DNA from 2 places in the Falsiroseomonas sp. RANM36 genome. Region 2 is predicted to be linked to the other one. Evidence: predicted binding sites of a transcription regulator. Region 2 holds the regulator's gene; the other holds the start of a gene.
What was found. Region 2 encodes HrcA, which represses chaperone genes, less so after heat shock. Its sites were predicted from a motif close to GTTNGCACTCNCNNNNNGNGAGTGCNAAC; they were not measured.
Positions count from the first base shown of each region.

Region 1: groES (co-chaperone GroES) is a predicted target of HrcA. The motif match lies at 2,040-2,068, and genes of this name have one in related genera.

Region 1 is NZ_JBWXTD010000003.1:872,211-876,057, reverse strand. Features, by position in the region: gene groL (chaperonin GroEL) at 1-1,536, opposite strand, end outside; gene groES (co-chaperone GroES) at 1,617-1,928, opposite strand; gene AC1MIR_RS08955 (usg protein) at 2,300-2,584, shown strand; gene AC1MIR_RS08950 (MFS transporter) at 2,678-3,847, shown strand, end outside.
Region 2 is NZ_JBWXTD010000003.1:1,294,613-1,298,459, forward strand. Features, by position in the region: gene AC1MIR_RS11030 ([protein-PII] uridylyltransferase) at 1-183, shown strand, start outside; gene AC1MIR_RS11035 (glycine zipper family protein) at 196-795, opposite strand; gene AC1MIR_RS11040 (NYN domain-containing protein) at 971-1,699, shown strand; gene hrcA (heat-inducible transcriptional repressor HrcA) at 1,677-2,777, opposite strand; gene AC1MIR_RS11050 (lytic transglycosylase domain-containing protein) at 2,902-3,537, shown strand; gene rph (ribonuclease PH) at 3,577-3,847, shown strand, end outside.

The DNA of each region.
Region 1 (3,847 bases), 420 kb from region 2:
GGCGACCGAGGCCGCATCCTGCAGCGCCGTGCGCACGACCTTGGTCGGGTCGATGATGCCGGCGGCGACGAGGTCCTTGTACTCGTCCTTCTGCGCGTCGTAGCCGTAGGAGGCGCCGTCGTTGCGCAGGATCTCGCCCGCCACGACCGCGCCGTCCTTGCCGGCGTTCTCGGCGATCTGCTTGAGCGGCGCCTGGATCGCGCGGCGCACGATCTCGATGCCGACCTGCTCGTCGTTGTTCAGGCCCTTCAGCCCGCCGAGCTTGGTGGAGGCGCGCAGCAGGGCGACGCCGCCGCCCGGCACGATGCCTTCCTCGACCGCGGCGCGGGTCGCGTGGAGCGCGTCGTCCACGCGGTCCTTGCGCTCCTTCACCTCGACCTCGGTGGAGCCGCCGACGCGGATCACCGCCACGCCGCCGGCGAGCTTCGCCAGGCGCTCCTGCAGCTTCTCGCGGTCGTAGTCCGAGGTGGTCTCCTCGATCTGCGCCTTGATCTGCTCGCAGCGGCCCTGGATCTCCTCCTTGGAGCCGGCGCCGTCGACGATCGTGGTGTTCTCCTTCTCGATGCGGACGGTCTTGGCCTTGCCCAGCATGTTGAGGGTGACGTTCTCGAGCTTGATGCCGAGATCCTCGGAGATCACCTGGCCGCCGGTGAGGATCGCGATGTCCTCGAGCATCGCCTTGCGGCGATCACCGAAGCCCGGCGCCTTCACCGCCGCGACCTTCAGGCCGCCGCGCAGCTTGTTGACCACGAGCGTGGCCAGCGCCTCGCCCTCGACGTCCTCGGCCACGATCACCAGCGGACGGCCCGACTGCACCACCGCCTCGAGCAGCGGAAGCATGGGCTGCAGGCCCGACAGCTTCTTCTCGAAGATCAGGATGTAGGGGTTGTCCATCTCGGCGATCATCTTCTCCGCATTCGTGATGAAATACGGGGAGACGTAGCCGCGGTCGAACTGCATGCCCTCGACGACGTCGAGCTCGGTCTGGATGGACTTCGCCTCCTCGACCGTGATGACGCCCTCGTTGCCGACCTTCTCCATCGCCTTGGCGATCATCTCGCCGATCTCGGTCTCGCCGTTGGCCGACAGCGTGCCGACCTGGGCGACCTCGGCGGAGGTCGTGATCTTCTTGGTGTTGCTCTCGAGGTACTTCACGACCTCGGCCACGGCCTTGTCCACGCCGCGCTTGAGGTCCATCGGGTTCATGCCCGCGGCCACCGACTTCGCGCCCTCGCGGACGATCGCCTGGGCGAGCACGGTCGCGGTGGTGGTGCCGTCGCCGGCGATGTCGTTGGTCTTCGAGGCCACTTCGCGCACCATCTGGGCGCCCATGTTCTCGAACTTGTCGGCCAGCTCGATCTCCTTGGCGACGGTCACGCCGTCCTTGGTGATCCGCGGCGCGCCGAAGCTCTTGTCGATCACAACGTTGCGGCCCTTCGGGCCGAGCGTGACCTTCACCGCGTCGGCGAGGATGTCGACGCCGCGGAGCATACGCTCACGCGCGCCGGCGCCGAACTTGACGTCCTTTGCAGCCATGTTTTCCGTTCCCTAGGTGTGTGTGTCCGAGACGACGAGCCTGAGATGCGTCTTTCCGCGTTCCTCGCGGGACGACGACTTCAGGCCGCCTTCGCGACGGAAGGGTTGTCGAGGATCCCCATGATGTCGGACTCCTTCATGATCAGGAGCTCCTCACCGTTGAGCTTCACCTCGGTGCCCGACCACTTGCCGAACAGGATGCGGTCGCCGGCCTTCACGTCGAGCGGGCGGACCTCGCCCTTCTCGTTGATGGTGCCGGAGCCGACGGCGATCACTTCGCCTTCCTGCGGCTTCTCCTTGGCGGTGTCGGGGATGATGATGCCTCCCGCGGTCTTCTCCTCGGCCGTCACGCGGCGAACGAGAACGCGGTCGTGCAGGGGACGGAAGTTCATGCGAATCCTCTCCTGACTGCTTCCATATGAGTGGCAAGCTCTTCCGGAGATACGCGGGGGCATGCCGGACCCGGCCTGCTTCCCGCCGCCAACGGACCCATTCCGGCGCCCGCTAGCACTCCCCCCAGAGGAGTGACAGCGATCTAGGGCAGCCCCGCCGCGTCGTCAAGCGTCGGCAGCACTCTCGGAGTGCGAGTGCTAATGCGTTGAACTTCAACGTTTTTCTTGCATCGCGCCCGGCCCCCCATGGCATGCTTCCCCCCATCCGGCGGCGGCGCCGCGGCGCGACGCCGGGAACAGGGCCGGGAACAGGGCCGGGAACAGGGAAGGAACGGCACGGCCCATCACGCCGGAACGAGGACAGGAACAGCATGGATCTCAGCGGTCTCGAGCGTCTCGCCCGTTTCCCGACGCTGCCCGACTGGCGGCTGACCACCGCCGAACTGCTCTATCACATGCCGGACCATCCGGGCGTCCTGCAGAGCTTCATCTGGCAGAAGCACGACCTGGCCCCACGCTTCCCCGAGCTCGGCCGGTTCCTGGATTTCTGGAAGCGCGAGATCGAGGCGCCGCTGCATTCCGTCCGCGTCGCCTCCGCCGCGCTGATCAAGCCGGCCGAGCTGCGCTACGCCGGCGGAGAATTCCGGCTGCACTGACTGCGAAGGGCCGGGGCCCCCACCCGGCGCATGGCTGCCCCTTCGCGCGCCCGTCTTGAGGGCGGCGCGGCGCGGAGGATAGCCTTCCCCGCAATGCCCCAGGCGCAGCAAGATCCTTCCCTGGATGCCAGGGCCAGGGCCAATCTCGGCCTGCTGGCCGTCTGCCAGGCGCTCGGCCAGGCCTGCAACACGATGATGCTGGCGGCCACGGCGCTGTCCGTCGTGACCTTCTATGCCAATCGCGACCTGGCGACGCTGCCGGTGACGATGCAGCACCTCGGCGTGATGCTGTGGGTGTTCCCGGCGGCGCTGCTGATGCAGCGCATGGGGCGCCGCTTCGGCTTCCGGGTGGGCTCGCTGTTCGGCATGGCGGGCGCCGCGACGATCGGCACCGGGCTCTACAACGGCAGCTTCCTGACCATGTGCGCCGGCGGGTTCCTGCTCGGCTACGCGGTGGCCTGCCTGCACCAGTACCGCTTCGCCGCGGTGGAGCTGGTGCCGCTGTCGCACCGCGCCAAGGCGATCTCCTGGGTGACGGCGGGCGGCATCGTCGCGGCCTTCATGGGGCCGAACCTGGTGCGCTGGACGCATGACCAGTGGATGCCGTTCTACATCGGCACCTATGCGGCGATCTTCCTGATCCATGCCGTCGTCTTCACGGTGATGTCCTTCGTCCGCTTCCCCGAGGCGCGGGCGGCGATGGCGGGCGTGCCGGACGCGGGCGGCTTGCCGCCGCGCCCGCTGGCGGAGATCGCGCGGCAGCCGCGCTTCGTCGCCGCCGTGGTCTCGGCCATGGTCGGCTACGGGGTGATGGTGTTCCTCATGGGCGCCTCGCCGCTGGCGATCGTCGGCTGCGGCATGCCGCACACGGCAGCGCACATGGTCATCCTGATGCATGTCCTCGGCATGTTCGTCCCCGCGCTGTTCACCGGCCACCTCATCACCCGCTTCGGCACCACGCGCGTGATGACGGTGGGCGTGGTGCTGCTGTTCGCCGGCGTCGCCGCGGGGCTGGCGGGACTGAGCGAATGGCATTTCCGCATCGCGATGACGCTGAACGGCGTCGGCTGGAACTTCCTCTTCGTCGGCGCGACGACGCTGGTCACCACCTGCTATCGCCCCAACGAACGCGGCAAGGTGCAGGCGCTGAACGACTTCCTGATCTTCGGCACCACGGCGCTGATGAGCTTCACCGCCGGCGTCCTGCAGGAGCGGCTGGGCTGGTTCGCGCTGAACGGGTTCTCGCTCGCGCTGCTCTGCCTC
Region 2 (3,847 bases):
CAGATCGGCAGCGCGCACATCACGACCTACGGCGTGCGCGCGGTGGACGTGTTCTATGTGAAGGACGTGTTCGGCCTGAAGGTCGAGAACGAGCGCAAGCTGAAGGCGCTGCGCGATGCGCTGGTGGGCGCGCTGGGCGGCGCCGAGGCGGCGCCGGCCGAGGCGGAGATGCGGGCCGTCTGACCGGCGCGTGCCTTACCAGCGCCAGCCGGGATAGGGCCGCCGGTAATACGGATAGCCATAGCCGCGGTAGTAGCCGAGGGAGACTCGCGGCCCCCAGTAGTAGGGGTAGGCGTAGGGATAGGGATACGCATAGGGGTAGGGATAGGCCGGTGCCGCATAGGGCACCACGGCGACCTGCGGCGGCGCCGGCAGCCGGTTCCCGGCGCTTGCCATGCACTGTGCATAGGCGGCGTCGTAGCGGGCCTGCAGTCCGGCGGAAGAGGCCGCGGCGTTCCCCGCGCCCACCGCCGATCCCGCCACCAGGCCGGTGCCCGCCCCGATCGCCGCGCCCGCCCCGGCCTGCCCGCTGGCCGAGCCGATCAACGCGCCGGCCGCCGCGCCGCGCGCGGTGCCCACCGCCGCGCTGCCCACGGCCGCGTTGGTCGCCGCCTGCGCCGGCGCGTAGCCGATCTGGCCGAAGGCGTAGTTGCGGCACTGCGCGTCCTCGGCCTGGAAGCGTTGCAGGTCCTTTCCCTCGGGCGGCAGGGCGAAGACCGTGGGCCCGGCCGGCGGCACGACCGCGCAGGCGCCGAGCAGGAGCAGCGGGAGAAGCAGGGCGAGACGCATCCGCATGGAGGAAGCCCTTGGGTCAGTCATGCCTGGTGACATTGGCATATGGTGTGTCGCTGATCTTCGCGGCAGGCCTGTGGCGGCGCCGTGACGCCGTGCCACCTTTCCTGACCATTCCGCACGCGATGTGCGCAACTTGCGTATTGCGGCGTCGCTTGGCGCTTCGCAGCATGAAGCCATGCGCCGGCTGGCCCTTCTGATCGACGCTGAGAACGCGCAGCCTGCTGCCCTGGATCGCGTCGTGCAACTGGCGGCGGGCTACGGCGAGATCGCGGAGCGCCGCGCCTATGGCGACTGGGCGAACACATGCCTGCGCGGCTGGGACGACATGTTCAGGCGGCATGGGGTGCTCAGGGTGCCGTTCTATGGTGGCCGGGCCCGCAGCAACGCCGCAGACTTCACGCTCACCATCGATGCGATGGACCTGCTGCATTCGAGGCAGTTCGGCGGGGTTTGCGTGATGTCGAGCGACAGTGATTTCGGCGCGCTTGTGGCGCGCCTCCGCCGCGCCGGGCTGCTGGCGCTGGGCTTCGGGGAGGCGAAGGCGCCCGAGCCCTATCGCGACGCCTTCGACCGCTTCTTCCTGATGGATCAGGTGCTCCGCGACGTACCGGACGGTGACGCGGAGCTTGCGGCGATGGTCGGACAGGCCGTCGATGCGGCGGCAAAGGATGGCTGGGCGAATCTCAGCACGGTCGGCCAGCTTCTGCCGCCCGACTTCCGCAAGCGCTGGCCGCGCAAGCAACTCATCGAGCTGATCCGACCGCTGACGGATTTTCACCTCGAGCGGCGCGCGAGCGGCACGTCCAAGAGCTGGCAGGTGCGGCGGAAGACGACGAAGCGCGTTCCGGTCCGCGCGGCTTCGCAGTCGGGCGTTATCCCGCCTAGCCCAGCAGCCGCCCGATGACCCGCGCCGTGTAGTCCACCACCGGCACGATGCGCCCGTAGTTGATCCGCGTTGGCCCCACCACGCCGATCGCGCCGACGATCCGCTGGTCCTGCGCGTTGCGGAAGGGCGCCACCACCATGGAAAGACCGGCGCTGTCGAACAGGCCGCTCTCGGCGCCGATGAAGATCTGCACGCCCTCGCCGCGCTGCGCGAGATCCAGCAGGCGCAGCATCGTCTCCTGCGTCTCCAGCCGCTCGAACAGGCCCTGGATCTCCTGCACGCGCGCCACCTGGTCCAGGTTCTGCAGCAGCTTCGCCTGGCCGCGCAGGATCAGCGTGCCGCCGACGCCGCCCGACCAGGTCGCCAGCCCGGCGGCGATCACCTGCTGCGTGAGTTCATCCAGCGCGGTGCGGTTCGCCGCGATCTCCGCCTGGACCGCGCCGCGCGCCTCGTCCAGCGTGCGGCCCGACAGGCGTGCATTCAGGTAGTTCCCCGCCTGCACCAGCGCGGAGGGCGGCAGGCCGGGCGGAACCTCGATCACCCGGTTCTCCACCTGGCCATCCGCCGTCACCAGCACCACCAGCGCCCGGCCGGGGCCGAGGGCGACGAACTCGATATGGCGCAGCGGCGCCTCGCTCTTCGGCGCGACGACAAGGCCCGCGGCGCCGGCCAGGCCCGAGAGCATCTGCCCCGCCTCCGCCAGCGTGTCCTGCAGGCTGCGCCCGCCGCCGGCGCAGCGCGCGGCGATGGCGTCCCGCTCCTCCTCCGCGAGCGCGCCGAACTGCAGCAGCCCGTCCACGAAGAGGCGCAGGCCGCGTTCCGTCGGCAGCCGCCCGGCGGATGTGTGCGGCGCGTAGAGCAGCCCGGCATCCTCGAGGTCCGCCATCACGTTGCGGATGGTGGCGGGCGAAAGCGCCTGCGGCAGCCGCCGGGAGAGGGTGCGGCTGCCCACCGGCTCGCCGGTGGCGACATAGAGCTCCACCAGCTCGCGCAGGATGGCGGCGCCGCGGTCGTCCAGGCCGGGCGGCAGGGGCGGCGTGCCGGCGGCGGAGAGGCTCATGGCCGGCACCCCTGCGGGGCGTGGTGGCCGGTGCATCGGACCCATGGTGCTGCGCGTCCCGGACCGTCTTGCTTCAGGGAACAGTATGGAAACGCCGTGGCCGGGGTCAACCTGACCCGGCGCTGGACCGCGGCCGGCCGGCATCGCAGGCTGCCCCGCCATGCGCCGCCCGGCCCTTTTCGCGCTGCTCGCCCTCCTGCTCGCCCTGCCCGCGGCGGCGCGGGCCGATGCCTGGACCGCCTGCGGCAGCGCCATCGCCGCCGCCGAGCGCGGGGCCGGCATCCCGGCCGGGCTGCTGCTGGCCATCGCGCGGGTGGAGAGCGGGCGGCCCGCGCCGGGCGGCGGCGTCGCCCCCTGGCCCTTCGCGATCAATGCCGACGGCGCCGGCCGCTACCCGGAGAGCAAGGGCGCCGCCATCGCGGAGGTGGAGGCGCTGCGCGCGCGCGGCATCGCCTCGGTGGATGTCGGCTGCATGCAGGTGAACCTGTTCCACCATCCGCAGGCCTTTCCCGACCTCGAGGCCGCCTTCGATCCGCCGCGCAACGTCGCCTATGCGGTCCGCTTCCTGCGCGACCTGCATCGGCGCACCGGCAACTGGTCGGATGCGATCGCGCAGTACCACTCGGCCGAGCCGGGGCGGGGGCTGGCCTATCATTCGCGGGTGCGGGTGGCGCGCGTCGCGGGGGGCACGCTGCTCTCGGCGCCCGCCGTGCTGCGCGGCCTCTGCGCGGCGGGGCGGCAGGCGGCGGTGCTGGTCGGCCGGAACGGCAAGCCGCGCATCGTCTGCCGCGGTTGACGCTGGACGCGCCGGCCGGGCGGGATTAGCCGTCGCGCCATGATCGAGTTCCCCGCCGGCTTCAAGCCGCCCTTCTACCGTCCCTCGAAGCGCCAGGCCGACGAGCTGCGCGCCGTGACGCTGACCCCGGGCGCGGCGCGCCACGCCGAAGGCTCCTGCCTCGTGCGCTTCGGCGTGACGGAGGTCCTCTGCACCGCCAGCATCGAGGGCAAGGTGCCGCCCTTCCTGCGCAATTCGGGCCAGGGCTGGGTCACCGCCGAATACGGCATGCTGCCCCGCTCCACCCATACCCGCAGCGACCGCGAGGCGG